DNA from 4 places in the Pseudoalteromonas sp. BDTF-M6 genome. Region 3 is predicted to be linked to each of the others. Evidence: predicted binding sites of a transcription regulator. Region 3 holds the regulator's gene; each other region holds the start of a gene.
What was found. Region 3 encodes LexA, which represses DNA repair genes until DNA is damaged. Its sites were predicted from a motif close to TACTGTATNNNNATACAGTA; they were not measured.
Positions count from the first base shown of each region.

Region 1: a site for LexA is predicted at 3,219-3,238, ahead of uvrD (DNA helicase II). Genes of this name have one in related genera too.
Region 2: a site for LexA is predicted at 6,311-6,330, ahead of KD147_RS14090 (YebG family protein). Genes of this name have one in related genera too.
Region 4: a site for LexA is predicted at 1,867-1,886, ahead of ruvC (crossover junction endodeoxyribonuclease RuvC). Genes of this name have one in related genera too.

Region 1 covers NZ_JAGXTQ010000011.1:1,793-9,934, forward strand. Annotated here, with positions in the region: gene KD147_RS16540 (tRNA(Met) cytidine acetyltransferase TmcA domain-containing protein) at 1-1,045, opposite strand, end outside; gene uvrD (DNA helicase II) at 990-3,155, opposite strand; gene KD147_RS16550 (GNAT family N-acetyltransferase) at 3,333-3,746, shown strand; gene KD147_RS16555 (HAD-IA family hydrolase) at 3,754-4,446, opposite strand; gene xerC (tyrosine recombinase XerC) at 4,455-5,387, opposite strand; gene KD147_RS16565 (DUF484 family protein) at 5,384-5,995, opposite strand; gene dapF (diaminopimelate epimerase) at 5,992-6,822, opposite strand; gene lptM (LPS translocon maturation chaperone LptM) at 6,885-7,070, opposite strand; gene cyaY (iron donor protein CyaY) at 7,217-7,537, shown strand; gene KD147_RS16585 (alpha/beta hydrolase) at 7,538-8,142, shown strand, end outside.
Region 2 covers NZ_JAGXTQ010000006.1:100,672-108,813, reverse strand. Annotated here, with positions in the region: gene KD147_RS14125 (peroxiredoxin) at 1-434, opposite strand, end outside; gene fadR (fatty acid metabolism transcriptional regulator FadR) at 709-1,422, opposite strand; gene KD147_RS17030 (Ig domain-containing protein) at 1,688-4,015, opposite strand; gene KD147_RS14110 (hypothetical protein) at 4,087-4,338, opposite strand; gene dsbB (disulfide bond formation protein DsbB) at 4,965-5,480, shown strand; gene KD147_RS14100 (DUF6170 family protein) at 5,477-5,779, shown strand; gene KD147_RS14095 (ComEA family DNA-binding protein) at 5,803-6,120, opposite strand; gene KD147_RS14090 (YebG family protein) at 6,346-6,657, shown strand; gene KD147_RS14085 (amino acid aminotransferase) at 6,722-7,915, opposite strand; gene KD147_RS14080 (GAF domain-containing protein) at 7,963-8,142, opposite strand, start outside.
Region 3 covers NZ_JAGXTQ010000002.1:265,237-273,378, forward strand. Annotated here, with positions in the region: gene KD147_RS05475 (arsenate reductase/protein-tyrosine-phosphatase family protein) at 1-274, shown strand, start outside; gene KD147_RS05480 (hypothetical protein) at 863-1,534, opposite strand; gene KD147_RS05485 (hypothetical protein) at 1,647-2,321, opposite strand; gene KD147_RS05490 (hypothetical protein) at 2,477-3,061, opposite strand; gene lexA (transcriptional repressor LexA) at 3,688-4,305, shown strand; gene coxB (cytochrome c oxidase subunit II) at 4,623-5,756, shown strand; gene ctaD (cytochrome c oxidase subunit I) at 5,753-7,327, shown strand; gene KD147_RS05510 (cytochrome c oxidase assembly protein) at 7,328-7,870, shown strand; gene KD147_RS05515 (cytochrome c oxidase subunit 3) at 7,889-8,142, shown strand, end outside.
Region 4 covers NZ_JAGXTQ010000005.1:170,882-179,023, reverse strand. Annotated here, with positions in the region: gene ruvB (Holliday junction branch migration DNA helicase RuvB) at 1-670, opposite strand, end outside; gene ruvA (Holliday junction branch migration protein RuvA) at 684-1,304, opposite strand; gene ruvC (crossover junction endodeoxyribonuclease RuvC) at 1,307-1,828, opposite strand; gene aspS (aspartate--tRNA ligase) at 1,961-3,742, opposite strand; gene KD147_RS13125 (DUF72 domain-containing protein) at 3,936-4,793, shown strand; gene KD147_RS13120 (DUF3334 family protein) at 4,811-5,494, opposite strand; gene cmoA (carboxy-S-adenosyl-L-methionine synthase CmoA) at 5,722-6,447, shown strand; gene cmoB (tRNA 5-methoxyuridine(34)/uridine 5-oxyacetic acid(34) synthase CmoB) at 6,459-7,427, shown strand; gene purM (phosphoribosylformylglycinamidine cyclo-ligase) at 7,794-8,142, shown strand, end outside.

The sequences.
Region 1 (8,142 bases), on a different contig from region 3:
AAACGCGCTCGCGAAAGTTAGAGTAGTGCCTTTGCAAATAGGCTTTAAAGCGCAATGTGTAACCCCGGCCACTGCCTTCGTAACCGGCTAGGGTACTGGCAAAGACCACGCGTGGATAGATAGCCAAAAGCTGTTTAAGAATATGTATCGGCAGGGTGGCCGCTTCATCGACCAAGAGTAGATCACAACTGGGTTGCTCGTGCAGTACGCGATCCGGAGGCATATATTCCACATTACCAAGACTCAGATCTGTGTCCTTGGCCTCGGCAAGGGATGCCGTATCGCTCAGGTGTTTAAACACGGTACTTACCGCGCGACGCTGAACGGCACATAAGATGATGCGTTTATCGCTCAGCTGGCCGGCGGCTATACCTAGTGCGGCAGACTTGCCACGACCCCGGTCGGCGCTAATTAATAGGGGGCGATGTGCTCTACCCTTGGCGGTTTTAATGATTTGCTCTACGACAGCTAGCTGTTCGCTGGTATCCGGTTGAGCGTTACCCTCAGGGGTATCGGCAACCAAGGTGATGCAATTCGAGCTCCCCGCAGATTGCTTGATGCTAACAAAGTCGGTTTCTACTAGTTGCTGTTCTAACCAGGCCCAAAAATGGCTTTGTGTTGGTGTGGAGTAACCGTAAGAAATCAGCTTATCCATGCCCGGGTCGATAAATGTGCTGGTATCTTCCGGCAGCATAAGCACCAACAAGCCCCCGGCTTGCACCGTGCCCGCCAGCGCTGCGAGTTTATCGGCGTAAAAGCCGCTGTAACAGTCGTAGGCGGCGTGGGCATGCTCTTGCCCCAGGATCTGGTGCAGATGATGCGGCCACTGGGCCTGTCTCAACTTTTCATTATTGCTGAGCACATACCATGGAGCGGCTGTCAGTTTCTGGAGCGCTATTAATTGCTCGTAACACCATTGCCGTTCGCCACGCAATAACAGCGCTTGGCGCCATCGCTGGCGCTTTAATTGGCTGAGTAAGTTTGTGACTTCAGAGTGCTTGCAAGCGAGCATAGGCGGTGACCAACCATTTACTGCCAACGTCATCAAAGTTTACCTGCACCCGCGACTGGGCCCCGGCACCTTCATAATTCAATACCGTGCCCTCGCCAAACTTGGCATGTAGCACGCGTTGGCCGAGATTAAAGCCGCTATCGGCAAACGCCGCTTGTGTTAGCGATGGGCTAAAACGGCCCGACTGTTGCGGCGCGGTGACCTTGGTTCTAACGCGAATTTCTTCGACGCAGTCATCGGGTAGCTCTCGCAAAAAGCGTGATGGGCTGTGATACTTTTCCTGACCATAGAGGCGACGGCTTTCCGCATGAGTGATATACAACTTATCCATGGCACGGGTCATACCTACATAGCAAAGGCGACGCTCTTCCTCTAAGCGACCGCTTTCTTCCTGGCTTTGTTGCGATGGGAACATGCCTTCTTCAACACCGGCCATAAAGACAAGCGGGAACTCCAGGCCTTTTGCCGAGTGCAATGTCATCATCTGCACTGCATCTTCATGCTCTTCGGCCTGACCTTCACCGGACTCTAGCGAGGTGTAGGCTAGGAAGCCTTGCAGTGGCGATGAAAACTCTTCATCTACCGGTAATTCGTATTGCTCGCAGGCGTTGATTAATTCTTCTAAGTTCTCTACGCGAGCCCGGCCTTTTTCACCTTTTTCCGCCTGATACATGGCCATAAGGCCGGTATTTTCAATGGCGTACTTGGTTTGCTCGGCCAAAGTCAGATCGCCAATATGGGCTTCGATGCCATCGACTAACTCCAAGAACCGGGTTACCGCGGTGGCGGCGCGGCCGGATAAATGCTTTTGCTCTATGATTGCCTTGGCGGCATACCAAAGCGGCAGTGACTCGGCGCGGGCACAGTCACGAATATGGCTGAGGGTTTTATCCCCGATGCCGCGGGTGGGCGTGTTGATTACACGCTCAAAGGCGGCGTCGTCTTGGCGATTACTTACCAGGCGTAAATAGCTAAGGGCATCTTTGATCTCCTGACGCTCGAAGAAACGCATGCCGCCATAAATACGGTATTTCATGCCCTCTTGCAGTAAAGCCTCTTCCAGTACACGGGATTGGGCGTTATTACGATACAAGATGGCGCTGTCACTGAGGGCATTGCCGGCCTCGAGCCAGGTTTTAATTTTGCCGACAATAAAACGGGCCTCATCCAGCTCGTTAAAGGCAGCATAGATGGAAATAGACTCACCTTGGTTACCATCGGTCCACAGGCTTTTACCCATACGCTCGGAGTTGTTTTCAATCAGCGAGTTTGCCGCTTTTAGAATCGTTGCCGTGGAGCGATAGTTTTGTTCCAGGCGAATGGTTTCGGCATCAAAGTCGTCCAAAAAGCGTTTAATGTTTTCAATACGCGCCCCACGCCAGCCATAGATACTTTGGTCGTCGTCGCCGACTATCATCATGGAGTTGGTATCACCGGCGATCAGAGCCAGCCAGCGATACTGAATTGTGTTGGTATCCTGGAACTCGTCCACCAGAATATGGGCAAAGCGCTGCTGATAGTGACGCAGCAGCGCAGGTTGTTGCTGCAGCACTTCGTAGCAGCGTAGCAGGATCTCGGCAAAGTCGACTAAACCGGCGCGGTCACAGGCCTCTTGGTAGGCGCCGTATACCCTCTGTAATAGCTGTTCGTTGACGTCATAGGCTTGAATGTCGCCAGGGCGCAGGCCCTCATCTTTTTTGGCGCTGATATACCAGGCGATATGCTTTGCCGGCCATTTCTTTTCGTCGATATTCATGGCCTTAAGCAAGCGGCGTATCATACGTTGCTGATCATCACTGTCGAGAATTTGGAAAGACTCAGGCAATTTTGCTTCACGGTGGTGAGCACGCAAAATACGATGGGCCAAACCGTGGAAGGTACCAATCCACATGCCACCGGCGGAGCCTTGAATGGTTTGTTCGACTCGGGCACGCATTTCTTTGGCCGCCTTGTTGGTAAAGGTCACCGCAAAGACACTATAGGGTGAGGCGTTTTCTACCTGCATCAACCAGGCGATACGATGGACCAATACCCGGGTTTTACCTGAGCCCGCACCGGCAAGAACCAGCATATTTTGCAAGGGTGCTGCTACCGCCTCTCGTTGTTTATCGTTCAAGCCATCAAGTAATTCAGATACATCCATCGCCACATCCACCTATTGTTAGTTTGGCAAGTATAACAAGAGTTCTGCTTTGGCTAAATAGAATACTGTTTTTATAAACAGGTATGCCTTAGCAAGCGAATTATCGGCAATTTACCGCTAACTGCTTGTTCTCATATTAGTTAACATAGGCGCCATGGGTACTTCGGGAGTTAGATAATGAGACGGTACGAAATTGTCAGTGACAGCAGTGAGCAATTAAGTGATTGGCTTAAAGAACAGGTGGTTGCTTTTAACAAGTCACATTGGCCCGTACAAAGACAAAACCTCGGTTTTAGAGTCAGCAATGATAAGGGAGAAGTGGTTGCGGGCATTGCTGGACGATGCTTTGGCCATTGGCTACTCATCGATTGGTTATGGGTCAACCCTGAGCACAGGGGGCAAGGCTACGCCAACGAACTTTTTTATAAACTGGAGCGGGCAGCCAAGGAATTGGGTGCGACAAAGGCCGTACTCGATACCCTGGAGTTCCAGGCTCCCGACTTTTATCGCCGCCATGGTTACGAGGAGGTCTTCGCGCTAGCTGATTACCCTCTTGATGGGCGTCGTAGCTATATGGTTAAAGCACTTTAGTTCGTATTTAACCTAGCTCCGTCAATGCCATGATGTCGTCAATCTCACAGCAAGGCAGACCCTTATAGGCATATTGAATGCCTTGATTATTGAGCCAAATGCTGCGACATCCGGCATTGTTCGCACCTTGCACATCTGTGTCCAGGCTATCGCCGATATGGATGATTTCCTGGTTCGCAACCCCAAGACGCTCGGCGGCATGATCGAATAAATCCCGATGAGGCTTGGACTTGCCATCGGGCCCGGCCATCAAGACTAACTCGAATTGATCTCTGAGGTTGAACTTGGAGACATCGACATTGCCGTTGGTAATGGCGATCAGTCGATATTTACGTTTAAGCGATTCCAGCAGGGCTAATATCTCATCGCTTACGGTGATCTTGCTGCGTGCTTCGGCAAAAATCTCGTAGGCATTGTCAGCATGGTATTGTTCTACCCCAATCTTATCCATGGCGTAAGTGAGCGCTTGCTTACGAATTTGCGTAACATCATGAGCCAGCGCTGGATCACGGGCAATCACGATGCGACGGCAGTCTAGCCAAAAATCATCGCCTTGCTCCAGCCATCCCGGTAGGGTAAGCAAATAATCCTGCTGTGCCTGCAACGCTGCCTTGATGATAGGGTGGTTATCATACAGGGTGTCGTCCAGGTCAAAGCTCAGTACCTTGGCGGGAGCCATGGCTCGATTAAATCGCATCATTCGGGCTGTTACTTCTGTTTTTTAGCTCTGGGGTGGGTATTATCATACACCTTGGCCAGGTGTTGAAAGTCTAAATGGGTATAAACCTGGGTTGCCGACAAACTGCTGTGGCCCAGTAGTTCCTGCACCGCCCGCAGATCGCCGCTTGATTGCAGGACATGAGAGGCAAAGGAGTGGCGCAATTTATGAGGATGAACCTGAGCACTCAGGCCTTGTTTGACTCCCCATTCACGCATGCGCTCCCGTACATGACGCACTGAAATACGGGTTTTCCGTTTCGATAAAAACAGTGCCTCGGGGTCGGCACCGACAAAGGCGCCGCGCACCTTGAGCCAGGCATTAATTGCGGTAATGGCCTGCGAACCCACCGGTACCAAGCGTTCTTTATTACCCTTACCTAGGACACGAATTTCAGCACTGCGCAAATCGATATCATTGCAGTTAGTATTAACCAACTCACTGATCCGCAGTCCACTGGAGTACATTAATTCCATCATGGCCTTGTCGCGGATGGCGAGCGGATCGTCATCGTCGATCTCAAGCAGTTGATGCATCTGTTCAATATCCAGATTGCGGGGCAGCGGCTTATCAAACTTGGGGCCCTTTACAAATTGCGCCGGGTTATCAAGGTGTGGATTATAGGCCCGTAAAAAGCGAAAAAAGGCGCGCAGGCAACTGAGCTTAAGGTTGACGGTGCGAGCCCCCAAGCCCTTGGCACGCAATGACATGGCATAACGGCGAATATCGTCACCGCTAATGGTCAACCAGCCATCCCGGTCATCATAAAAGTATCGAGCCACCTCTAGGAGTTGCCGCTGGTATTGCTCCAAGGTGTGACTGGAGTATTGTTTTTCATAGCGCAGATAATGGTGATAGTCGCTCACGGGTAAGCGCCAGCTGTCGGTCATCACGGCAAAGGTGAGAGCCTGCGACTCGCTCATGATAGGGCTGTTAAGCGCTCTTGCAGGGCTTTGACAAATTCAAAGATAAACAGACTGTCCTGGGCCGGTTCAAAGTGCAGTTCATCTTCACTGGCAAAGGCCAAAATGGCTAACGGTGATGGTAATTCACCAATCAGGTATAAGGCGGCGCTTTTGCTCTGGCCGGCAAAGATCAGCGCTTGTTCCTGCTCTGACAGGCGGCCAAGGTAGTGATTGTTTTGCTCCAGGCGTTTATCCAGCAAGGGTTGTAGCTCGTCGGTGAACTTAATCAGTTTACACTCACTGATCTGCAATTGTTCGCAGATCAGGGCTTCCAGTCCCGCCGCCAGTTCGACAAACTCGGCATCCCGCATCAGCTGGCGATGACAGGCGCTGAATACTTGAAACACTTTTTCATTTTGTTTCGCCTGAGCGACCAATTGTTGTAACTGTTGTTGCAGCGCACGATTTTGTTCGCGCAGCACTTGTTGCTGGCGTAATTGCAAAGAGGCGACGCTTTCATGCGTTGCACCCAGGTTCATCGCGGCGAACACCTCGGGGTGTTGCAGCAGAAAGTCTGGGTTGTCTTTAAGATAGTCGGCGATTTGCTCTTTGCTTAATTCACTCATAAGGCTATTTGTCCATCAAAAACATGCTCGGCGGGGCCAGTCATCTTGACCGGGTGACCTTCGCCCTGCCAGCGGATCTGCAAGCTACCGCCAGGCAGATCTACTTTGACATTGTTGCCTAGCTTATTTTGTAGTTGTCCAACCACGGCTGCGGCGCAGGCTCCACTGCCACAGGCCAGCGTTTCGCCGGCACCACGCTCCCAGACCCTGAGCTTAATATGGTTCGGATCGATCACCTGCATAAAGCCAACATTGACCTTTTTCGGGAAGCGTTCATGCTCTTCAACCAAGGGGCCCAGGGTATGCACGTCGGCGGTGTCGATGTCGTCAACCTCGATCACGCAATGGGGATTACCCATGGAGGCGGCGCCAACAAACAGGGTTTGCTCCTGCTGGCGTAAAATATAGGTGAGTTCGCGTTTACTGGCTTTTAGCGGAATTTCTTTGGGTTCAAGCATGGGCTGTCCCATGTTCACAGTGACCTGACCGTCTTTTTCAATATATAAGATCATGTTGCCACCCTTGGTGGAAACAGCAATCTTGTGCTTATTGGTGAGGCCTTTCATGCGTACAAAACGGGCAAAGCAGCGAGCGCCGTTACCGCATTGTTCCACTTCGCTGCCGTCGGCATTAAAAATACGGTAATGGAAGTCTAAATCCGGTGAATAGGGTGCCTCGACCATTAACAATTGGTCGAAGCCAACGCCAAAGTTACGGTCGGCCAGTCGCTTGATTTGGTCGCGGGAAAGAAAAATGTTCTGGGTCACGTTATCGACGACCATAAAATCATTTCCTAACCCATGCATCTTGGAGAAGTTAACTAACATAACGCTCTTACATCATCCCTCTATGCCATCACTATGCCTGCAAAACGCAGCCAACTCTAGGTTTATTGCTGCGGTTGCGGGTCCGTGGCGTGCGCTTGTGCCTCATCATCTTGCTCTTGTGCCGAGGCTGGCTGCTGGTTTTCTTGTTGTTCTTGCGGCAGGTATAAGGGTCCACTTTGACCACATGCGCTTAGTAGCGTTAAGCTGGTGGCAACCACAACTCGAAGCAATCGGTGACTGTTATACATAGTGATTCGATAGATAATTAATATGACTCGTTTTATAATCGCAGAGTAACAGAAAATACCGAAAATGTAGTCGTTGCTGTTGAATTATTTCCCCTTCACAACGTTACCGCCAGGACAGGAGCGCAAGCCTAATGAGTGAAACCACCATGACCGACACCCAGTATCATCAGCTGGCCGATGCATTGATGTTGACCATAGAAGATCAGATCGACGATTTAGATGCGGATTTAGACTATGAATCGGCGGCAGGGATATTAGAAATCATCTTTGCGGACCGCAGTAAGATAGTGATTAACAAGCAGGCGCCACTGCATCAGGTGTGGGTTGCCACTAAATTTAACGGCCACCACTTTGAATTACATGGCGAGCAATGGATAGATAACCGCTCTGGCGCCGAGTTCTGGCAGTTTATGTGTGATGCAGCGACTAAGCAGGCGGGTGTTGAAATTCGCTGGGAGCATGATTAAGTGAGTCAGTTCGACGGTGTCAGCTACTTTAATAGTTCGGTTCATAAAGCCACGGTGATCTGGCTACACGGCTTAGGGGATTCAGGCGATGGCTTTGCCCCTGTGGCCCCACATTTAGCCTTACCCGATGAGCTGGGGGTGAAGTTCTTATTTCCCCACGCGCCGGTACAGGCGGTAACCATTAATGGCGGCATGGAAATGCGCGCCTGGTACGACATTAAATCCCTTGATCTAGATAAACGTGCCGATGCCCAAGGTGTGCAACAATCTGCACAATGCATTAGCGCCTTAATCGATGAGCAAATCGCAGCCGGGATACCGGCGGATAAGATTATTCTTGCGGGCTTTTCACAAGGCGGTGTGATTTCCTTGCATCTGGCGCCGCGCTATCAGCATAAGCTGGCTGGGGTGATGGCCTTATCGACTTATATGTCGCAGCCCGAGTTGTTGGCTGAACAGGCGATACACAAAGACCTCACAGTTTTTATGGCCCATGGTGAGTTTGACAATGTGGTGCCATTAGCAGCTGGCAAACAGGCCTATGAGTGTTTGCAGGAGCAAGGGATGGCGGTGTCTTGGCAAACGTATGCCATGGCGCACCAGGT
Region 2 (8,142 bases), on a different contig from region 3:
TCGTTAACTACTTGGTGACGTACAGTGCCTTCTTCGTCAATTAGGAAAGAACCACGGAAAGCAACGCCCGCTTCTGGGTGCTCAACGTCGTATGCTTGACAGATTTCGTGCTTAACGTCAGCTACTAGAGCGTACTTAACTTGACCGATACCGCCGTCTGCAACAGCAGTGTTACGCCATGCGTTGTGTGAGAATTGTGAATCGATAGAAACACCGATTACTTCAACGCCACGCTTTTGGAATTCTTCATAACGCTTGTCGAAAGCAATTAGCTCTGAAGGACAAACGAAAGTGAAATCAAGTGGGTAGAAAAAGATAACCGCTTTCTTGCCTTTGATTGTCTCGTGTAGGTTGTATGCATCAACGATTTCGCCGTTACCTAGCACTGCTGCAGCTGTAAAGTCTGGTGCCTTGCGGCCTACTAATACACCCATTTTATTCTCCAAAATAGTTTGAGTTTATCGTACTTTGCGGCTGAGACGACGAGGCCGCCTAGCCTGTATTTATTCCTGCACATAGATATAGTGGCGGGCTTTTGAAAAACAACCCCGACATTAAAAATACGTACATTTATATTCTTGGGCGCTATGTTACTGAGCTAGGGCGCAAAAGAACAATCGCATTTAACGATAGCAGTTATCGAAAAAAGTGATTGTTTAATTTTTAGCTGTTCAGGCACAAAAAAGCCTGCATTCGCAGGCTCTTTAATTAATCCATAATGTCTTCGGGCATATCGCCACGAATTTCCTGCCAGATTTGACCGCTCTGATGGCCATAACGACGCATTAGGGAAATGGCACCGTCGTGGTCTTGCTTCTCGGCCAGCTCTGCCAGATCAGAATAGAATTGACGCGCTAACTCACGAGTACGGGGATCAGAGAAGTAGTGACAACCGATTTTTGAGTAAAAGCCTTTAAAGCCATTGAGGATCAACACATAAATTTTGTTGTTTCCGGCACTGGCAAGGTGATGGTGTACCAAATAATCATAGTCGGCAAAGGCCTGAGCCGTGTCTTCAACACCGTCACGCTCGGCAACAATTTCCTTTACACGCTCTGGGTCGATTTTGATCGCCGCACGCATATAGATGGCACTGATGTTGGTGCGTGCTGACAGTAGCTGATCGGTCAGCTCGGGCATTTTATCTTCGTCAAGACGCGCCAGCGTCTCAAGAATATTAAGACCCGAGGTTTCCCAAAAGTTATTTACTCGCGTTGGCTTACCATGTTGAATGGTGAGCCAGCCATCACGAGCAAGGCGTTGTAAAACTTCACGCAGTGTCGTACGAGTCACGCCGATGAGTTCCGATAGTTCGCGCTCGGCAGGAAGAATAGAGCCTGGTGGAAACTCACCATTCCAGATGGACTCAACTATGTATTCCTCAGCAAATCCAGCTGGGCTTTTCGCTTTAAAAATTCTCATCTAAGGTCCACTTCACCACGGTTTATGTAATTTTAATTATCCCACTGATTGTACCAGATGATTAGCAACTAACAAGAAAACTTCACTGTAAAGCACACCGAGTAAAACTGGCAATTGCACAAGACAATAATAAAGTATCAGCTTTTCCCGGCGTTTGGCTGGTGCTTGCATAGACCCAGGTGCAGGTACAGAAAACTCGTTTATCTATTCGGCGCTAATATATTTAGTCAAAAACAAAATAGATAACTCATATTGCACCTACTCGTTAACCCTTCTTTAGTGGTGTTTTCTGCTGACGCAGCCAACGAGCTCCCATCAACATGAACACGATTAGATAACCCAAACTACCACCTGAGCTGCTTAAGTCGTCTGAGTCGGCATTTTCCACTTTAATATAAAACTGAACTTGGGCCGTTAGCCCTAAAGGATCAGTTGCCGTAACAGTAACCAGATAATCACCTGCTTTGGTTGGCACACCTGAAATGTAACTGCCGTCAAGCACTAAGCCAGCTGGCAAACCTTCTGTAGTAAAGATAAGATTATCGCCGTCGGGATCACTAACGATATCCCATAACGCTCCCTCATATTCAGTGCCAACAGTCATTCGTTGGTCATATACTTTTTGAAACACAGGCGCCTCGTTTAAATTAAGCAACTGAGTTTTTAGTGGAAATGTGGCTCGCCATGACCCTTGTTCAGTCACTAATTTAAAGGGAAAACTACCGTCATGGGCTAGGGAGTAAGCTTTTTCAATTGTAAAGCGAATATAGTTATCTTTCGGCACCGCATTTTTATTATCTTCGCTACTATAGCCTATCGCCAGCATCCAAGTTTCTTGAAACTCAGGTTCAGAAGTAAACAGCTCATAAATAGGAAGTGTTAACTCCTCGTAGGAATAAATGGTGTCAGGCTCGTTGAAATCCACTGCCACGTTAACAAGAAATGGCGCCTTGATTACTTCAATACCGTTTTTCACATAGGGGTTGTCAAACACCAGTAGGTCAGAACCCAAGTACGCTCTTAAGGAACCCTCTGAGACTTGGGGATACAGGTGATTCATAAACTCAACTTGATAGTAGCTGTCCGTGTTGATGTCATAACCAAATGATCCACTGGTGCTGTAACCCGAACCAAAAGCAAGTTTGGTAGTTTCATTATAAAAATAAGGACGTCTGGCCTGCACGTTCAACTTCTCCACACTACCGTCAGGCAATAATTCCATGTCATCTACAAACAAGCGGTCTGTAACAGGGTTATAAAATACCGTTTCAACACAGCAGCCGTCTTCAAATTTTCCAGCCCACTTATCTTCTACAAGTAACTCGTCGTTATTGTGAGATATGCTGATAAATTTATGCCTGTGAGTTCCCCAATAAACGATTCCGTCCTTGTAAGCACTGATGCGCGGAAAGGTAAGCTTTTCAACATAGATCTGAGCACAGTTATTGAGCGTTGTTAGCTCCTCAATGTCACAGTAGTAAACCTCCTCATTCACCTCAAAATAAACGTGTGCTTTGTCAGGAGAGATCACTGGACGACTGTCAGCTCCATGAATTGGTTGCCCAAAAAAATGCCCGTATTGAAATACTGGATACTCAGACAATAGCTGCTCATCTTTATAAATCTGAGCATAAACAAAGGTATCATTTGGGTTTAAGACAAGGGCAAATACTTTGTTTGATAGCGGCTCTGCCATAATCAACTGTGCCCAACTACCTTGACTTTGCCCCTCAAGTACAGTTTTCGATTGAATCTCCCCTGTTTCATTCAGTGTATATCGAGACAACCCCAAGGATATTTCAGAGCTTATTTGTTGAAAGTCGTTTCCCCATGCTGGTGAGCCTTGGTTGTCTCGTCTATTCACTAGCAGATCATTATTCGATAGGTGAAGAGTACTAAAATAGTCAAACTGATACGTTTCTCCTACCGGTTCAATTTTTAGGGGGCCCAACCAGAGGACATTGTTAATTTGTACAGGGCGGTCTTCAAACCCTTCCTTGTTACCGTATGACCTTTGCCCAGTTATAACTTGATAGCTCTTCAACCAATGTGGGTAGGTGAAGTTACTATTTATTCTTGCCAATGGATCAGTAGGATCAAATAACCATGGGCTAAATGCATTCGGCTTAACTCTTACCCAGTCAGTATGAGAACCAACACCAAGGAATTTGCTCCCATCCCAATTGTTAGCTATTAATTGTGGACTCGAGTCTTCGCTTAGTGGCCAGTTAAAACGCACCACATTACTGGTATATGATTTTAATACAATAAATCCATCGTTTTGATCTAAAACCAAAACATCGGGGGTCATAAATTCAGCCAATTTAGGAACACTAAATGGAACAGAATAAATAGAGCCATCCCAAGGATAAACATTGCCTATAAAATCCAACAAGGTTCCATCAGGGTGAATATAAGTGCTGTAATGATTAGGTAATTCGAAATCTTCGTGTGTGTAACGGCCTACTTCCACCGCCTGCTGATCAACGATTTGATATTGCACCATAGCTGTGTCCCCGAGTATCAGCACCAAATCTTGGTCTGGCAACAGCTTTATAGAGTAATTGCCAATTCCACTTGGCACATCTAACACATGCTGAAACTCACCTGTAGATACACCTTGGTCATCAAATGGTAGGAAATACACATCAAATACGGTGGCAGCTAGTGCGCTCCCCTGCCATCACTGTATAAAGCCACTTGATTGTCAGCTTCGTAGCGACCTAAATATGTATGGTCCAGCATTTGCCAACCATTCTCATCTGCTTGTAACGTATAAAAATGCCCCTCATTAAAACTATACGCTACCCCCTCTTTACTGGGGTGATTCACCATGTTCGTGAACACATTCGCAAAAACCACTGTTGATGCAGTTGAAAGAGTTAGCAGCCATATTAACAACCCGATTCTTATCATCTTATATCCTTATTTTTTTATTTTTACTTACAGCTAACGTGTCACAGATGCGGTAATAATCTAATTAAGTATTAACATTTAACTTCTTTTTAAAACCACGCTCTAGAATGATTTCGACCGAATCTTTAGCAAAGCATTAAATTGCTCATACAAAACCCAGGAGAGCAAAGAAGAAGAGGTAAGCAGAAAATATAGGATAAGTATTCGTCTGAGTTGCATCGATTAACATCCTTTTTCTCTGTTTATAAATTGTGCCAATTAAAGTACCACTCTAACAAGCCATTTAATAAAAATGAAATTTCCGATCCGCTTTGTTCTTAAAGCTGTCCTGAGAGTGTTTATGTTAACAAGCTTTGCGGCAGAATTGGATTGGTTTAACGTCAACTTTATAGACTTTAATAGGTGGCCCAAAAATATTGTTAATGTTTCAGATTTGCCTGTAGTAGACATTTATACTAATTGATTGTGTCGTAAAAAAAGCCAATTCACTGTAAAGCACACCGAGTAAAACTGGCAATTGCACAAGACAATAATAAAGTATCAGCTTTTCGCGGCTTTTGGCTGGTGCTTGCATAGACCCAGGTGCAGGGGCATAATCCTCGCATAGACAATTAGTTGAGTAAGCTATGAGCTGGTTAAGTAAGATTTCGCGCCAACGTGCGCCTTGGTTACTATTAGCGTTAATCGCAACCCTGTTTGAGGCAACGGCGCTGTATTTCCAATACGCCATGGATTTAGCTCCGTGCATCATGTGTATCTACCAACGTACCGCCGTGTTAGGCGTGTTATTCGCTGGCCTTATTGGCGCCATCAACCCTGCCAATCTTTGGCTGCGCCTGAGCGGCTTGGCTACCTGGCTGGTTGCCAGCATTTGGGGTCTGCTATTGGCCCGTGAGCACATTATGATGCAAACCACCACCGACCCGTTCGCCTTCGTCTGTGAATTCGAACCTAACTTCCCCGTGCCCTTGCATGAATGGATCCCTGGCTTCTTCGCCGCGACCGGCGACTGTGGTAACATTGATTGGCAATTTTTAGGTCTGTCGATGCCGGGTTGGATGCAGGTTATTTTTGCGGCCCTTGCAGCGGCCGCAGTTATCGTAACCTGTGCTAGCTTGTTCTTTAAGCCTAGCAAGTCATGATTTATTTTTTAGCCAGTCAAATTCCTAAACTGCAATCATTCAGCCACCGCCAGCGCTTGCAACTGGTGGCTGAGGCCTTGGAATTATTGAATGCCCAAGAACGTATCACCCTCAATATCATCAAGCTGTTGCTGATCACGCCGCTGTTTTTATTGTTGGTGCGCTTTGAGGGGTGGAGCATGCTGCCCTGGTTATTGCTTGCCGGTCTTGCCTACCCCATTTTGGTGCTGCCGGTGCGCCACTACTTTGCCTGTCGTCATCTGGACCAGGCGATTACAGAGCATAATAAAGGCAGCTAACGCTGCCTTTAGATTATTTCCAATTACAACGACACCTTATCCTTGAGCTCGGCCATTAGCCGCTCACCTATCCCTGGCACATCATCCAGTTGCTCAATACTCTTAAAGCCGCCGTTTTTATCGCGATAGTCGATAATTGCCTTGGCTTTGGCCGGACCTATACCGGGCAAGGCCTGCAATTGCTCGGCCGAGGCCTGGTTCAAGCTGACCTTGGCATGGCTTGAGGCTTCGCTTTTACTTGGCTCGGATGGCGCTGCAATAACCGGGGCTGTGGTGGCAAGAAAGAGTGTGGTGGCAAGAACGCCAATAATGGCGCTTGCAGAGGTGTTAAGTAGTTTCATACTTCTCTCCTTAAAGTGATGACTATTCCTTTGGTACTACCGCTATTAAATAAAGAAGAAGGAACCAGGCTTGTCAACCTAGTGGCTCTGGCGCACACGCATCGACCCAAGCTCCTGAGCACTGTGTTTATCGCAAGTTACGGAAAAAGAATAAAAACACCTTGACCTTCGCTGCTCGCGCCCCTAATCTAACTGTATAAAAAAACAGTATAGTTAGGAGATCCCATGGCTGTTGTCGTTAAGTACGTAGTTGAAAGAGATGGAGTCGAGCGCATGACCTTTACCAGTAAAAAAGAAGCCGATGCTTATGACAAAATGCTCGATATTGCCGAAAACCTTGAAGGCCTGCTGGCAAACGCCGATGTGCCCTTAAGCGAACAACAAGTAGAAAGCCTGGCGCTGCAAATAGCCAAACAAAAAGAAGACTTTATGCAGGTGCTAAAAGGCGCTAAGCCAAGTGATAATAAAGCCGAAAAAAAGCCCAAGGCGCAAAGCAGCACTGATAAGGTGACCGAGCTGAAGGCAAAAGAAGCCTAACCGACAGCCAATAAAAAAAGCCAGCATTTGCTGGCTTTTTTTATTGCTTAATTTTAAGCGAAAGTTATTTCGTTACTTCGGCTACCGCATCGGCGAAGTAATCGATATTTGCGTGGCTGATACCGGCTACGTTAACGCGGCTCGAACCAACGATGTAAATCGAATACTCTTTTTGCAGGCGCTCGATCTGCTCTTTATTAATGCCTAAGAAAGAGAACATACCGTGCTGACGCTCAATAAATGAGAAGTCCATGCCATGACATTTGGCATTCAGTTTCTCTTTTAATAGTGAACGGAACTCGTTAATGCGTGAGCGCATTTCATCCAGTTCATCGTGCCACATGGTGGTTAGCTCAGAGCTAGCAAGAATAGTGCTGACGATATCCGCACCGTGCGCCGGAGGCATAGAGTAGATGCTACGTACCACGCTCAGTAATACCGAGTTAGATACATCGGCACCGCTGGCATCTTTTGAGATGATTGAGCAGGCACCGATACGGTCACGGTATAGACCGAAGTTCTTCGAGCATGAGGAACAAATGATCAACTCTTCAACCTGTGAAGCAAGTAAACGCAGGCCGGCAGCATCTTCGTCCAGGCTAGTACCAAAACCTTGATAGGCGATATCGATAAGCACGGTAAAGCCTTGTGCTTTAGCGATGTCGGTCACGGTTTGCCATTGCTCGGCATTTAAGTCCATACCGCTTGGGTTATGACAACAAGCGTGCAGCAATACCACATCGCCTGCCGGGATCTGACTTAGGGCGTTAACCATTTCGTCGAACAATAACCCCTTATTTTCATAGTCGTAGTAAGGGTATTCTTTTACCGTCAGACCGGCCGCTTCAAACAAGCTGATATGGTTAGCCCAGGTCGGTGTAGTCACCCAAACCGTAGCGTCATCGTTACAACGCTTGATAAACTCGGCAGCAACGCGCAATGAACCTGTACCACCTGGGGTTTGTGCCGTGCGCACACGGTCCGCTAGCAACGCTGGGTGCGCATCGCCTAACAGCAATTGTTCCATTTTCTGACAATAATCCAAGTTACCGGCCAACCCGATATAAGACTTGGTGGCCTCATTGGCTAAGCGAAACTCTTCAGCTTTTTTTACGGCTTTTAACACAGGGGTGTTGCCCTGCTCATCTTTATAAACACCGACACCTAAATCAATTTTATTGGCATTGGTGTCAGCCTTGAACGCAGCCATCAACCCAAGAATGGGATCCGTCGGTAATGGTTTTAACTGTGAGAACATGGGACTCTCTTTTTAATTATCTCAGGGGTTAGCAGTACCCGGCCACATTAAGCTGGCAAATGCGCGACAATTTCTTTGCTTGCGGCGACTAGCAGAGCTATGCGTTCGGGGGTAAAAAAATCTGTGCTGAATGCTTCCGCATCGACGATACCCACTACTTTACCTTCCTGCGAATAAAGCGGCAAGCAGCTTTCAGCCTTCACTTTCGGGTCACATGTATAGTATTC
Region 3 (8,142 bases):
TATTAACGAATATCGCTCAGCTGGGCTAAGCGCTAAGTATGTTGCTAAGGCTGGCTCTCGCTTATGTAGTGAAGAGCTATTGCAATGGGCTGATAAAATCTATGTGTTTGAAGCAAAACATATAGAGCGCATTCGAGAGTACACTGGTGACGTTCACTCAGCTAAGATCACCAACCTGGATATCCCTGATAAGTATCAATACTTCCAACGAGAGCTGGTGTTACTTTTATTAGAGCGTTTGCCACTGAGGGAGCTAATAAAAGGGAATGAGTAAGGCTCAAGCCTGAATTGAATTAACTCGATGGTGTTATTTTCTAGAAAGCAAAAAGGACCGTTTTGCTATAGAGCCGAAATCTAGGGTATTCATAATGGCTCTTATAAGGACTATTACGACACAAAAAAGTCCATAATAGACCGTATGTGGTCTTTTAAGTCGCCACTTAAATTTCTGGCTCGAATACAGCAATGGCCCTTAATATGATGAGCGCTGATTACTACACGATTTGGCTAACCAGATTGAAAAGCCAACTGGGAAAAGGCTTCTTATCCTCTATAATTAAAGCTGAATGGACTATGTGAATCTAGCGTACCGACAAGGATGCTTATTATGGCAAAGGGACTATCAGCCTTCACTAAACCGCTTTTGTTTTTATACAACCTCTTGATCATTTGCTTGCTTCTTACCGGAGGCGGATTCCTTACGTATGCCATAGTCACAAGCTAAGTTGGGGATTTTAAATGGCCTTACCAGTGTGAGCAACGCTACCACCTAACCTCAACCATACCACCGTAAACACGAAACCCAACCTTGAACTGAAAATGCCAAGCGTTGGGAATCACTCTTAAATGCTTTGTTATGGCACTACTTCACAGCTAACAACTTTGCTTTTATCAATACTGACGCAAATCTCTGCAATGTGGGACTTATGCCAAAGCAGATTGACCAGTCGCCGTCTTTTGGAGAGTAAAAATTACCGCCATCTGTTGAACGAGGATCTCGGAGCAATAGTCCCCTTTTAATAAAGTCTTCTGTGTAAGCAAACAATTCATCCACATCTACGCCTAAGCTTAAGGCATCAAAGTTCAGGTTATTAACAACGTAAACTGGATATACTGTTTTAAACTCCAGTTGCTTCAATGAAGCTAACTTAATAAATAAGTTCACCTTTAGGTCATCTATACCATTGATACAAGAAATAAATCTGACTTTTTCATTTTCACTAAAGTTAAACTGGCGATCATTTATGAAGGTTAAAGCTAACGCTCTTAACCCGATCTCACTTGACGTAGATGTAATTGCAGATGCATAGTCAGCTAGAACTTTTTGAGCTACTTTACTATTCAAAAACTCATTGAGTTCTATTTGCTTGTCGAGTGATAGGTATTCAACTTCAGAATCAATAGCATCAAGGAACTGTTTAACCCTGTGTTCTGCATACAAATTATGAGCTTTTTTCAAAAGGTTGAACGTAGATTTCAATACAATATTTGTACTTTTAGACGTTTGTAGTTCCAAATTTTGCTCCTGTGCCATAACGCCCCACTAAAAGGCAAATAAACGCTTGACTAAAATTAGGAACGCAGTGACAAAGCCAAGCTTTATTTTTCTTGCTTTAAAGGCTTGTTAGTTGCCTAAGCTTTTAATGTTATTGGTTATTTTCATCAGCATCTATCTGAGTAGCGACAGCATATTCAAACTGTTCACTATTTGACTCTTTAGGAATATAACGGATATACGCTTTTCCGCCCCAAGTCGTCAATTCATCAACTTGAGATTTCAGGTTTGCAATACTTCCCCTCGAGTCAGCCATTGCTGCGTCAACCCACTGAGATGAACCAGCGTAAACTTGCATTAACTTTAGGTGTTCTTCAGTAAGATTATCCGGTAAAGAAAACTCACCATGGGTCAGTTTTTTCATTTGGTATGAATTAGTTTGTACTATTTGAAAGCTTCCTTCTCCGGTCCGAGGATTACTTTCTCCAAAAATTTTGGCCTCAACGCTGATTTTCATCATTCCAGAAAAATCTGGTAATAATTGAATGTCTACTGAACTTAAATTTGGAATACCTTGATATTTATTTCCTTTAGAATCTTGTAAGCTCCAAGTTATGGCTTCAATCTTCTGGTTTGATACAGAATTTAAAAATAAAGCATTTAGTCGGATGTTTTCACCTGGGTGGACTAGAACCTCTGGCGTAATAGCCTTTTTTTCCACCAGCTGAATATCATATTTTGGAAGTAATCCCGCCCAGTTAAAAATTACGATAAGAATAGATATAAATCCCCAAACGGTGACAATATTAGAAATTGCTTTCATCATTTTAATATTTTCCTTGTTCAACTATTACAGATTGCTACTAACGCCCTGTTAAGGTGTGAGCAACGCAATGCCGAAGTCTACGCACACCACCTTAATCACTTAAATCAACGCATAGTGAAAATGCCACGCGTTGCGAATCACTCTTAAACAGTTTGTTAGAATTTTGCTATCGTTGTACTGCTATTAACAAACATCAGTTGCTCAACGACTCTAAACTCTGCAACTTGGTAATTGACCGAAGCTTCGAAAGCAGTGTGTATTTCCTTAAATTTTGGTTCTGATGCTACTCGTCCACACAAGTCTAAGTATTCCCAGTACAAATCTACTTTTTCAATAATGTACTTGTGAGACTTACCAAGAAGGAAATGGCACACCCTGCTGTCCCAAATCGCATAAACATTTGGGTTTACGAAATGTAGAAGTTTTGAAACGCCAACAAGAGAGTTGTTTACCAATGACTTTAAAGCAAGGATTTCATCACTTGAAATTCGTTCAGGCAACTTTGCCTTGTTTAGTATATTCAGCGACTCTTCAAAGTTATTCGACTTGAAGTTCATGATTGTTGGCATCCATCCATAAGTGAAATTTGCACCAATAACCAAGTCTTGCTCTGTAAGAGTATCCTTGTCACAGAAATACTTTACGAAATGGCGATAAGAACGGTGATATGTATGCTCGGAGTCTTCACTCTTCAAAGAGTCAGCGAACCTCAAGATATCTCTAATTTCGATATTCTTCATAGTTTCCTAAAAATTCAAACAATTTAATATCGAGCGATTGGGTCGTTTTCCTGTCCAAATCGGTCTCATTTTTGTCCTATGACCATTGATAGCAAATTTAGGAAGTACTTAACAGCATTGAAGTTATTCTACATTGCTCTAAACGTGGACACGACAAAAACGACCCATTGGGTCGTTTTCCTGACTATGGGAGAAACGCAACGATTATGGATGTATACACTGTGATTTTGGTAGAAGGATGAACGTCCGATCCTCACTCCTAGCTGACTATCACTACACCTAGCACCGCGGTTTTCGATAGCTTAGTTCCAACTAGTGTGCACTAAGCATAGTAAAGCAGTAGGCTTCAAACGTTTTACCGCCAATATTGATAAAAGAACGGTAACAAGCTACTGAACTATTTGAATAAATATCAATTTCTCAGCCATCCTTTAGTTAGAGCTGGAGTAGACCCAGATCGCTAGATACCCCTTCACTCTTTGAGCATTTAAAAAGTTTATTGTTAACGGATTTTTTTGGAAATAAATTAAACGCCACAGGGGTTGGCAAATTCCTTGAATTTATTTGCGATTTTCTGACAACTGTATATACTCACAGTTAAATGTACTGTATGGAAAACCAGTTGTATGCGCCCTTTAACTAAACGCCAATCGCAAATTTTAGAGCTGATCAAAGTCTTTATTAAAGATACCGGCATGCCGCCGACGCGCGCCGAAATTGCACAAACGCTGGGCTTTCGCAGTGCCAATGCCGCTGAAGAGCACCTGAAGGCGCTGGCCAAGAAAGGGGTGATCAAGATGAAACCCGGCGCCAGCCGTGGTATTCAGCTGGTTGAGGAAGAAGAGCCGGAGCAATTAGGCCTGCCGCTGATAGGTCGCGTAGCCGCCGGTGAGCCCATTTTGGCGCAGGAACATATTGAGAGCCATTGCCAAATCGACCCCTTGCTGTTTAAACCGGCGGCGGATTACCTGCTGCGCGTTAACGGCATGAGTATGAAGGACATAGGCATTCTCGATGGCGACTTGCTGGCGGTACACCGCGCCCAGGTGGCGGAAAACGGTCAGGTGGTGGTGGCCCGTGTCGGGGAAGACGTCACGGTCAAACGTTTGGAAAAGGCTGGTCGTAAGGTGTTACTGCATGCGGAGAACGACGAGTTTGCCCCCATCGAAGTCGATTTAGAACATGAATCCTTTAATATTGAGGGTTTAGCAGTTGGCGTAATTCGAAACGCCGACTGGATGTAGGTTTTACCCCGCATTTAGCCCCCGATAGGCCGTTTATTGGGGGTTTTACGGCGCTTTTCTCCTTTCTTTCCTTACGCGCTAACAGTTTGAATATCCCCCAAATATTTATTTAAAAAAGCAAAACTAAAACGCTTCATTTCTTGCTATTCGCTCAATTCTTGACTAATTGGTTATATTACAGGCTTTGCTGGTTGCTTTTTGCGCACTTTTATTGCAGTAAATTGAATCGGCCAGTCCAAGCATAATAATAACGAAGAATGGCTAGCAGTAATTGCCTCTTCCCTTTTTTGCGTTGCGCGTAGTTAAGGAGATGGTACATGAAGCAGCTTTGCTCCCTCATGTTGCTGTGTCTGTTTGTTCCCCAAATGGCCTTTGCCAACAGCAAGTACAACTTGCGCCCTGGGGTGACGGATATCAGCGAGAATGTTTACCAGTTGCATATGACGATATTTATCATCTGTTGTGTGATTGGGGTGATCGTATTCTCGGTCATGTTTTGGGCCTTGCTCAGGCACCGAAAATCCAAGGGCGCTACCGCCGCCACCTTCCATGAAAGCACCAAGGTCGAAATTCTTTGGACCGCGATCCCATTTTTAATTCTTATCGGCATGGCGGTGCCCGCGACCAAAACCCTGATCGCCATGGAGGACACCTCCAAGGCGGATGTCACCATCAAGATCACCGGCTCGCAGTGGAAATGGCACTATGAATACATGGGTCATGATCTGGGCTTTTATTCGCTGCTGGCCACGCCCCAGGAGCAAATTAAAAACGCAGAAGCTAAGGGCGAAAATTACCTGTTGGAAGTGGATAAGCCTCTGGTGATCCCTACCGGTAAAAAGGTGCGTTTCCTGATGACCTCGGACGATGTCATTCATTCCTGGTGGGTGCCAGACTTCGCGGTGAAAAAAGATGCCAACCCGGGCTTTATCAACGAGGCCTGGACCAAGGTTAACGAAGCGGGTATCTATCGCGGTCAATGTGCCGAGCTGTGTGGTCAGGACCACGGCTTTATGCCCGTTGTGGTTGAAGCGAAATCCCCTGAGGAGTTTGATACCTGGCTGGCGGCGCAAAAACAAGCGATGTTGGACCAGGCCGATGCCGATGCCGCCTTACTCGACCAAACCCTGTCTCATGACGAGCTCATGAGCACCGGCGAGAAGATCTATATGACCCGCTGCGTAGCCTGTCACCAACCAACGGGTCTCGGCGTTCCCGGAGTATTCCCGGCAATCAAGGGCAGCCCAATCGCGACCGGCGAAATCAAAGACCACATCGATATTGTGGTGCACGGTAAACCGGGCACGGCCATGCAGGCCTTCGTGAGCCAGCTCACCATTAAAGAGCTCGCGGCCGTTGTTACCTATCAGCGTAATGCCTTTGGTAATGACACCGGCGATACGGTGCAACCAAGTGAGATTCAGGCCTTTATTGATGGGGGAGAACAATGAGTACAGCCGCTGCAACACATGAACATCACGGGCCTGCGACCGGCATTAAACGCTGGCTCTTTACTACTAACCATAAAGACATAGGCACGCTGTATCTGCTGTTTTCCTTGCTGATGTTTTTAACCGGCGGCGCCATGGCCATGGTCATTCGCGCCGAGCTATTCCAGCCGGGATTACAATTGGTTGACCCGCATTTCTTTAATCAGATGACCACGGTGCATGGCTTGATCATGGTTTTCGGTGCGGTGATGCCGGCCTTTACCGGCCTGGCCAACTGGATGATCCCCATGATGATCGGGGCGCCGGACATGGCCTTGCCGCGCATGAACAACTGGAGCTTCTGGATCCTGCCCTTCGCCTTTGCCATCTTGCTGATGTCGCTGTTTATGGATGGGGGCGGTCCGGCCTTCGGTTGGACCTTTTACGCGCCGCTGTCGACCACCTACAGTAACGACAACACCGCGCTGTTCGTGTTTGCCATCCATATCATGGGGGCCAGCTCCATCATGGGCGCGATTAACGTGATAGTGACCATCGTCAACCTGCGGGCGCCGGGCATGAAGTGGATGAAGTTGCCGCTGTTTGTGTGGACCTGGCTGATCACCGCCTTCCTGCTGATTGCGGTGATGCCGGTACTGGCCGGGGCGGTGACCATGGTACTGACGGATAAATACTTCGGCACCGACTTCTTTAACGCCGCCGGCGGTGGCGATCCCGTGATGTTCCAGCATATTTTCTGGTTCTTCGGTCACCCCGAGGTATACATCATGATCTTGCCGGCATTCGGCATTATCTCCACCATAGTGCCCACCTTCTCGCGCAAAAAACTCTTTGGCTACTCCTCCATGGTGTATGCCACCGCGTCCATCGCCTTGTTGTCCTTCGTGGTCTGGGCGCACCATATGTTTACCACCGGCATGCCGCTGGCCGGCGAGCTCTTCTTTATGTACTCCACCATGCTGATATCCGTGCCCACCGGGGTGAAGGTGTTCAACTGGGTGGCGACCATGTGGCGCGGCTCCATCAGTTTTGAAGCGCCCATGATGTTTGCCATTGCCTTTATCGTGCTCTTTACCCTGGGCGGCTTCTCCGGGTTGATGCTGGCGATTACGCCGGTGGACTTCCAATACCATGATACCTACTTCGTGGTGGCGCACTTCCACTATGTGCTGGTCACCGGGGCGGTATTCTCCATTATGGCCGCGGCCTATTACTGGCTGCCGAAATGGACCGGGCATATGTACAGCACCACGCTGGCGAAGTGGCACTTCTGGATGTCGCTCATCAGCGTCAACGTACTCTTCTTCCCCATGCACTTTGTCGGCCTGGCGGGCATGCCCCGTCGTATCCCCGACTATGCGCTGCAGTTTGCCGACTTTAACGCCATTATCAGTATCGGTGGCTTTGCCTTTGGCTTATCGCAGCTGCTGTTTGTGGCCGTGGTGTTTAAGTGCATCAAGGCCGGCGAGAAAGCCCCGGCCAAGGTGTGGGACGGAGCCGAGGGCTTAGAGTGGCAAGTGGCCTCACCGGCGCCATATCACACCTTTGAGACGCCGCCCGAGGTGAAATAAATGAACCATATGCCGTTGTTACGAAAACTGCTGTTAACTACCCTGGCCATGTTTGCCTTCGCCTTTGCGCTGGTGCCCTTGTATGACGTGTTCTGCGATGTCACCGGCCTCAACGGCAAGCCTTCCATGGAGCAGGCGCAACAAAGCCAAAGGGTGGATAACAGTCGCGAGGTCACCGTGAGCTTTACCACTCATGCCCAGAGCGGCGCCCCCTTTAAGGTCAGCGCCGAGCAGCAGTCTGTGGTGGTTAAGCCCGGAGAGATGAGCCTGGTGACCTTTACGGCGGCCAATATCAGCGATCAAGCCCGGGTGATGCAGGCCATTCCGTCTGTCTCTCCTGGATTGGCGGCAAAATACCTACATAAACTGGCCTGCTTTTGCTTTGACCAGCAAACCCTGCAGGCCAACGAACAACAAGAATATCAATTAAGATTTTATGTCGATCCGGCGTTACCCCCCGAATACGAGGAGCTAACGCTGTCATATACGCTTTTTGATATCAGCGCCAAGCATCCCGAGTCGTTAGTGGCGTCGGCGCGATAACCCAAATGAGGCATGAATATGAGTGAACAGTATGAAAAGTACTATGTGCCGGCGCAGAGTCCCTGGCCGATAGTCGGCGCGGTGGCGTTGTTTTTTATCGCCGCCGGCGCGGGCTTAACCGTGATGCAAATGGAGCAGGAAAGCAGCCATGGTCAGTACCTGTTATTTTTGGGTCTTGCCGTGTTGCTCTATATGCTGGTGAATTGGTTTCGTAATGTGATCAGCGAATCCCATGGCGGTCTCTATTCGGTGCAGATGGATCGCTCCTTTAG
Region 4 (8,142 bases), on a different contig from region 3:
TAGCAATACGCGGCGTGCCACGTGAGCGCTTAGCCACCTCATAGGCGCCCTGCTCGTCAATGCTTAAACCCAGGTGTGTCGCTGAGCGCTTAACGATGGCGGCCAGGTCATCCACATTGTAAAATTCCAGGCGCTGGACAATACCGAAACGGTCGCGCAGCGGTGAGGTTAAAGAGCCGGCACGAGTGGTGGCGCCGATCAGGGTAAAAGGCGGTAAATCCAGCTTGATTGAGCGCGCCGCCGGGCCCTCACCTATCATGATATCGAGCTGGTAATCCTCCATCGCCGGATAGAGAATTTCCTCCACATGGGGACTCATGCGGTGGATTTCATCAATAAAGAGCACATCGTGGGCTTCTAAATTGGTCAACAGAGCCGCCAGGTCGCCGGCTTTTTCCAGCACGGGACCTGAGGTGGTTTTAATGCTCACTTCAAGCTCATTGGCGACAATATTGGCCAAGGTGGTTTTACCCAAACCCGGCGGACCGAAAATAAGCAGGTGATCCAGGGCCTCACTGCGAGAACGCGCCGCCTCGATAAAGATATCCATTTGCTGCTTTACATGAGGCTGACCATGATAGTCCGCCAGCAGCTTAGGTCGAATGGCCCTATCGACCACGTCTTCATTGCCCTGCTGCTGGGGCTCTATTAGTCTATCCGCTTCTATCATTCACTTATCTCTGTTACAGCATCGCCTTAAGCGCTTGCTTGATCATTTGCTCTGAGGTCATCGCTTCCTGAGCAATGGCTTTCACCGCTTTTGTTGCCTGACTATTCTTATAACCCAAGGCTTCCAGAGCGGCAATAGCGTCGTCTGTGGCGTTGGCCGTAACCAGCGTGCCGTTACTGGCGCCACTGACAGGTGCCGCATCCGTGTAAGGGGTGAATAGATCCGGCCCCCAGTCTTTGAGCCTGTCTTTCATTTCTAATACTAAACGCTCGGCGGTTTTCTTGCCTACCCCGGGCAATTTCACCAGGGTGCTGGCATCACCATGATGGACACAATGAATAAACTGCTCCGCCGACATGCCCGAGAGAATGCCTAAACCGAGTTTGGGGCCCACACCATTGGCTTTTAACAGCTCACGAAACAGCGCCCGCTCGCTTTTGGTATTAAAGCCAAATAGCAGTTGTGCATCTTCACGCACGACAAAATGGGTAAACAGAGTGACGTCTTCGCCGCACTCCGGCAAGGCATAAAAACAGCTCATGGGTAAACTGATTTCATAGCCCACACCGGCCACATCCACCAGCACTTCTGGGGGCTGCTTTTCGACTAATTGTCCGCGAATTCTTCCTATCATCTTTACCTCAAACGACCGCGCACGGTTTTGTGCGCTTGGCCGGCTAATTTAATCAGGTTTTGTTGTGAGTGGCCGTGACACATGGCAATGGCCAGGGCATCGGCGGCATCCGCCTGAGGCGTCGCTGGCAGCTTCAAAATATGCTTAACCATGTGTTGAACTTGTGCTTTTTCTGCAGAGCCCTTACCCACTACCGCTTGTTTGACCTGGCGGGCTGAGTACTCGTGCACGCCTAATTCAGCCATGGTGGCGGCGACGATGGCGGCACCACGGGCCTGACCCAGCTTGAGTGCCGAGTCCGGGTTGTGAGCCATAAATACCTGCTCAATGGCAAAGGCGTCGGGATTAAACTGAGCGATCAACTGGGTGACGCCCTGGTAGATCATTTTTAAGCGCGTTGGAAACGCGTTATCGCCAAGCTTAATGCAGCCGCTGCCCAGATAGACAAATCGCTGTCCTTGTTGGCGCACCACGCCGTAGCCGGTGAATCGCGAGCCCGGGTCAATCCCCAAAATAATACTCACCCAGAAACCTTATTTTTATTCTTGCACCGAACAATGGTAACTGTATGGATGACCAGTGTAAAGGCGAGGCGCAAGAAAAAAGCGGCCTCAGCCGCTTTTTAAGATTGAACGCGTTTGTCTATCTGGAAAGGGTTATTCACCCTGCTCCGCGTTTGCTTTTGGTGCAATCGCAATAGCCAGTTCTTTTAACGCTTCTGGGTTGGCATAGCTTGGCGCATCCGTCATCAAGCACGACGCCTGAGTGGTTTTCGGGAAGGCAATCACGTCACGAATGTTGTCGGTACCACATAGCAGCATGACCAAACGGTCAAGACCGAACGCCAGACCCGCGTGCGGAGGCGTACCGTACTTCAAGGCATCCAGTAGGAAGCCAAACTTCTCTTGCTGCTCTTGCTCTTCGATACCCAGGATACGGAAAGCCGCTTGTTGCATGGCGTTGCTGTGAATACGCACAGAGCCACCACCGACTTCGTAGCCATTTAATACCATGTCGTAGGCATCGGATAGCGTGCCTGCCGGGTTGGCTTCCAGCTCCTCTGGGCTTACGCCTTTTGGTGCCGTGAATGGGTGGTGTACCGCGTGCAGGTTGCCCTCGTCGTCTTCTTCAAACATAGGGAAGTCAACAACCCAAAGCGGTGCCCACTTGCTTAAGTCCGTTAGCTCCAGATCTAAACCAACTTTCAAGCGCAATGCGCCCATGGCTTCGTTAACCACGTTGCGACTATCGGCACCAAATAGAATGATGTCGCCGGTTTGTGCATTGGTGCGCTCAAGCAAGGCGGTGATCACGTCTTCGTTTAAGAACTTAGCGATGGGCGATTGGACCCCTTCAACACCGGCGTCACGGTCGTTAACCTTCATCCAAGCCAGGCCCTTGGCGCCATAGATGCCGATAAACTTGGTGTATTCATCGATTTGCTTACGTGAAAGCGACGCACCACCTGGTACGGTCAGTACCGCTACACGGCCTTTTTCGTCGTTGGCCGGGCCCGAGAATACTTTAAACTCAACGTCTTTTACCAGGTCGGCAACGTCGATAAGTTCCATTGGGTTACGTAGGTCCGGCTTATCCGAGCCGAAGCGACGCATGGCTTCTTCGTGACCCATCACAGGGAATTCGCCAAGGTCAACGTTTAGTAGCTCTTGCCACATATCACGAATCAGTTTTTCGGTGATGGCACGAACCTGATCCGACGTCATAAACGAGGTTTCGATATCGATCTGGGTGAATTCAGGCTGACGGTCGGCACGTAGGTCTTCGTCACGGAAACATTTCACGATTTGATAATAGCGATCGAAACCTGACATCATCAGTAACTGTTTAAATAGCTGCGGAGACTGTGGCAAGGCGTAGAAGCTACCATGGTGTACACGGCTAGGTACCAAGTAGTCCCGAGCACCCTCTGGTGTCGCTTTAGTCAATACCGGCGTTTCGATATCAAGGAAGTCGTTGCTATCCAAGAAACGGCGCACAAAGCTTGATGCCTTGGCACGCAGTTTAATACGATCGCTCATCTCCAGGCGACGCAGGTCAAGATAACGGTATTTAAGGCGGCGCTCTTCCGAGTTCTGCTGGTTAAAGTCCAGTGGTAAGGCTTCGGCACGGTTGATGATCTCAAGACCAGTGCCAAGAATTTCAACTTCACCGGTGGCCATATCTTTATTTACTTGGCTTTCTGGGCGCGCACGCACCACACCTTTGATCTGGACACAGAATTCTTGACGAAGTTTATTGGCAATGTCCATCAAGCCTTCGACTTCAGGGTCGAACACCACCTGCACTAGGCCTTCGCGGTCACGCACGTCGACGAAGATCAAACCACCTAAATCACGGCGTTTGTTGATCCAACCACAAAGAGTAACCTCTTGGTCGACATGGCTTTTGTTCAAGTGTCCGCAATATATAGAGCGCATAATATTCCTGTTTTAATTGTAAGCGCGTGAGCTAAATGCACGCAGTGGCCAAATAAATTGCGTCAATTATATAAAAACGGCGGTCAATGTCACGAAGCAAACTACGGGTTGGCTATTTATTCACCACTGCGACGACCCAAGCTGTGATAGCATTTGCGTATCAGAGCAAATAAAGACAAGAGCAAAAGCACGCATGTTGTATTTGGGTTGCCCACAATGGGCCAATAACGCCTGGAAAGGCAGTCTCTTTACCTCTGACTGTCAGAATGCCCAGATGCTGGCGCAATACGCCCAGGTGTTTAACTCGGTAGAGGGAAACACCACCTTTTATGCCGACCCCAAAGCCGACACGGTGCAGCGCTGGCATGATGCCACCGGCAAAGATTTTCGCTTTACCTTTAAGTTTCCCAAGCGGTTTAGCCACGACCTGGCGCTGCAATGCGATAAACAGGCCGTACATGACTGGCTGAAGTTAATGTCACCCTTGATGGAAAAAACCGGCTCCTTGATGTTACAACTCCCGGCCAGCTTTGCGCCCATGCACTTAAGTCGCCTACAACACTTTATGGCGCAGATACCCACCGACATCGGCCGCAGCATAGAGGTCAGGCATCCTGAATTTTTCACAAAAGGGGATGGCGAAAAGCAACTTAATCGCTATTGTTTTGAGCAGGGAATTGACCGCGTGTGCATGGATACCCGGGCGCTGTTTGCCGCCAAACCCCATAATGAAGCCATTATTGATGCGCAACAAAAAAAGCCCCATTTACCCGTGCATGCCATTGCCCTGGGCCAGCGCCCCATAGTGCGCTTTGTTATCGCCGCCATGGGGGATGAATATCAAAGCTACTATCAACCTTGGTTAAGGAAAATAAAGCAGTGGCTGGATGAAGGCCGCCAGCCCTATGTGTTTTTACACACCGCAGACAATCATGGTGCGCCTTTATTGGCACGGCAGTTTGCCAGCGACCTAAAAGCGTATTGCGGGTATCATCACAGGGCTATAGAGCCCTTTGCCGGCGAGTACAACCAACAAAGCAGCTTCTTTTAGTCCCCCGAGGCTCACCGCTATAAACCGAGGTTTTCCATAAAGTCGTCGTCGATATCCTGATCGACCTCTTGCTGTTGTTTCACCTTGGTCTGTTGCTCGGCACGGGTATTGGCGATGATCTCATCCGGGTCTACCGCTTCGCTGATATCGAAATCATGCATTTTAATAAACTCGGTCTTATCCATGGCCAATTCCAGATAAAAGATATTCTGACTTTGGGTGGTAAAGGTGACCCGTCGCGCCTGTGGCCTGTCTAAGGCGGTATCGACAGAGATCTGCACCTGCTTGTTAATGGCCATCATTTTCGGTTGATTTTGGCTGATAGAGGTATGCAATTGTTCGCGCACTTTTTTGGTAAAGTCGCCGACGATCTGATTCATCAACTCGCCAAGCACATTGGCCACATCATCGGACAAATGGCTCTGTGCCAGCTCGTTCTCCGGCATGCCCATATTACGGAGGTAATCGCCGTAAATTTCCATCGCCGCCTGCGCACTGAAGTTGGTGACAACTAACCCGGTAAAGCCGCCGTCAAACAGTACAAAACAGCCTATGTCCGGGCGCATACAGGTACGCGATATTTTCTGTACCATGGCGGAATAACTGATGTTATTGCCACTGGCCGACGACAACACCTCGGTGACCGAATGGCATAAGGTGGCGAGGATATCATCGGTGCTAATTACTTTACTTTTACTCATGCACAGTCTCACTTGCTGCTGTTGATGGCGCGCTAAGGCGTATAAGGCACTGAATATACGACAAATAGACGTGATTTACTCGTGCTTTTTTATCACTGGGAGCAGGCTCCTCCTCGACCGCTTAAGGCTGGACTTAGTCGCCTGCTCATATTCACCGACTAAAGCTCCCCACAAGCAGCACAAAAATGATAAAATAACGCCATCGTTTCTAGCTAGAGCTTAGCAAAGTGTCAGCCAAAGACAGTATTTACGCCTCAGAACAACAAGTAAAAGACTTCACCTTTGACGCCAAAGTGGTGGAAGTATTCCCCGACATGATCGAGCGCTCGGTGCCCGGATACGCCACCATAGTCAGCACCCTGGGCAAGCTTGCCGGTAAGTATGCGCAAGATAACAGCAACCTCTACGACCTGGGCTGCTCACTAGGTGCCGTCACCCTGAGCATGCGCCGTAATCTCAACCAGGCGGGATGTGAAATCATTGCCATCGACAATTCCGAGGCCATGGTTGAGCGTTGCCGTTTGCACCTGGAGGGCTTTCGCTCTACCGTACCGGTGAGCGTGGAACTGGGCGACATATTAGACGCTAAATTAGAGAATGCCTCAGTGGTGGCGATGAACTTTACCCTGCAGTTTATCGAGCCGGAAAAACGTCATGCGCTCTTAAGTCGAATCTACAATGCCCTGAAACCAGGTGGCGTTTTACTGTTGAGCGAAAAGCTGCGTGGTGAAAACCAAGTCGTCGACGACCTGTTGATAGATCTGCACCATGACTTTAAGCGAGCCAACGGCTATTCCGAGCTGGAGATCAGTCAAAAGCGCACCGCCATTGAAAATGTCATGCGCACCGACACCCTAGGCACGCATCTTACCCGCCTTAATGAGATTGGCTTTAGCCAAACCCAGGTGTGGTATCAATGCTTTAACTTTTGCTCCATGGTCGCCATAAAATAAACGGAACAACAATGAATCAATGGTTTAACGAATTCTATCGCCATATTGCCTGCACCGAGCTCAGTCATTGGCTCAATACCCTGCCGGCACAACTGCAACACTGGCAAGAAGAAGCCCGCCATGGCGATATGCCCAAATGGCAAAAAGTGCTCAATAACCTGCCAGAATTGAATGCCTCAGAAGTGAATATTCAAACCCAGGTGCAAGTGGGCACCAGCGAGGATATTAACGAGGGCCAGCGCAAGCAGCTCATCCATTTATTGCAGCGTTTTATGCCCTGGCGCAAAGGCCCCTTCTCACTGTTTGGGATTGACATCGACACCGAATGGCGCAGCGACTGGAAATGGGATCGTGTTTTACCTCATATCAGCCCACTGCATGGTCGCAAGGTGCTGGATATCGGCTGTGGCTCCGGCTATCACCTGTGGCGTATGCGCGGCGAAGGTGCCGAGCTGGTAGTGGGCATCGACCCAAGCGATCTCTTCCTGTGCCAATTCCAGACCATTAAAAACTATAATCCAGATCCGGCGGTGCACCTGCTGCCTTTAGGGGTAGAGCAACTGCCCGAGCTAAAGGCCTTTGATACGGTCTTTTCCATGGGCGTATTGTATCACCGCCGCTCACCTATCGACTTTTTAGCCCAGTTGCGTGCCCAGTTGCGTAAAGGCGGTGAGTTGGTGCTGGAAACCCTGGTAATTGAAGGCGATATCAATACCGTGCTGGTACCCGAAGACAGATACGCGAAAATGCGTAATGTCTGGTATATCCCCAGCACCGAGGCCCTGATGCTGTGGATGCGCCGTGTTGGTTTTAAGGATATTCGCGTCGTCGACACCGACCAAACCTCGCTCGACGAGCAGCGCCGCACCGAATGGATGGAAAATGAATCCCTGGCCGATTTCCTGGACCCCACTGATCCAAACAAGACCATTGAGGGCTATCCGGCACCATTAAGAGCCGTTATTGTGGCTACTGCATAAACAAGGACAAAGGTCCTCCTTTTCCTAGCTAAGCCGCGGCATTTGCTGTAAAATGCCCGGCGTTTAGAGGGCCTGTTTATCTTTGTGGTTTACTTTATGTTCAATCTAAACGCATTCTGATCACGACGCTCGTTATACTGCATAGTCACTCTATGTACATGGCGAGCAACACAGAGCAGGAGGCGTTTAGATGAACCCACAGGGCAGCGTTTGTAGCGCATTTCTACTGTGTTGTTACATGTTCATGTAGAATAACTACACCACACATGTGCCGCCTTGTACAAATCTGCTACAAACTGCTGCAGAAACAAACAACAAAGGTCAACAGACCCTGATCACCCCTAAATTAAATTTTGAGGAAACCCTGTGAGCGAACAAAAACAGTCTCTTAGCTACAAAGATGCCGGCGTTGATATCGATGCGGGTAACGCCCTAGTAGAACGCATTAAAGGCGTTGTGAAAAAGACCAAACGTCCTGAAGTGATGGGCGGCATCGGCGGCTTTGGTGCGCTATGTCAGCTACCGACTGGCTACAAAGAGCCTGTTTTAGTTGCCGGTACCGATGGTGTGGGCACTAAATTGCGCCTTGCTATCGACCTTAAAAAACACGACACCGTAGGCATCGACCTGGTTGCCATGTGTGTTAACGACCTTATCGTTCAAGGTGCCGAGCCACTATTTTTCCTTGATTACTATGCCACTGGCAAACTAGACG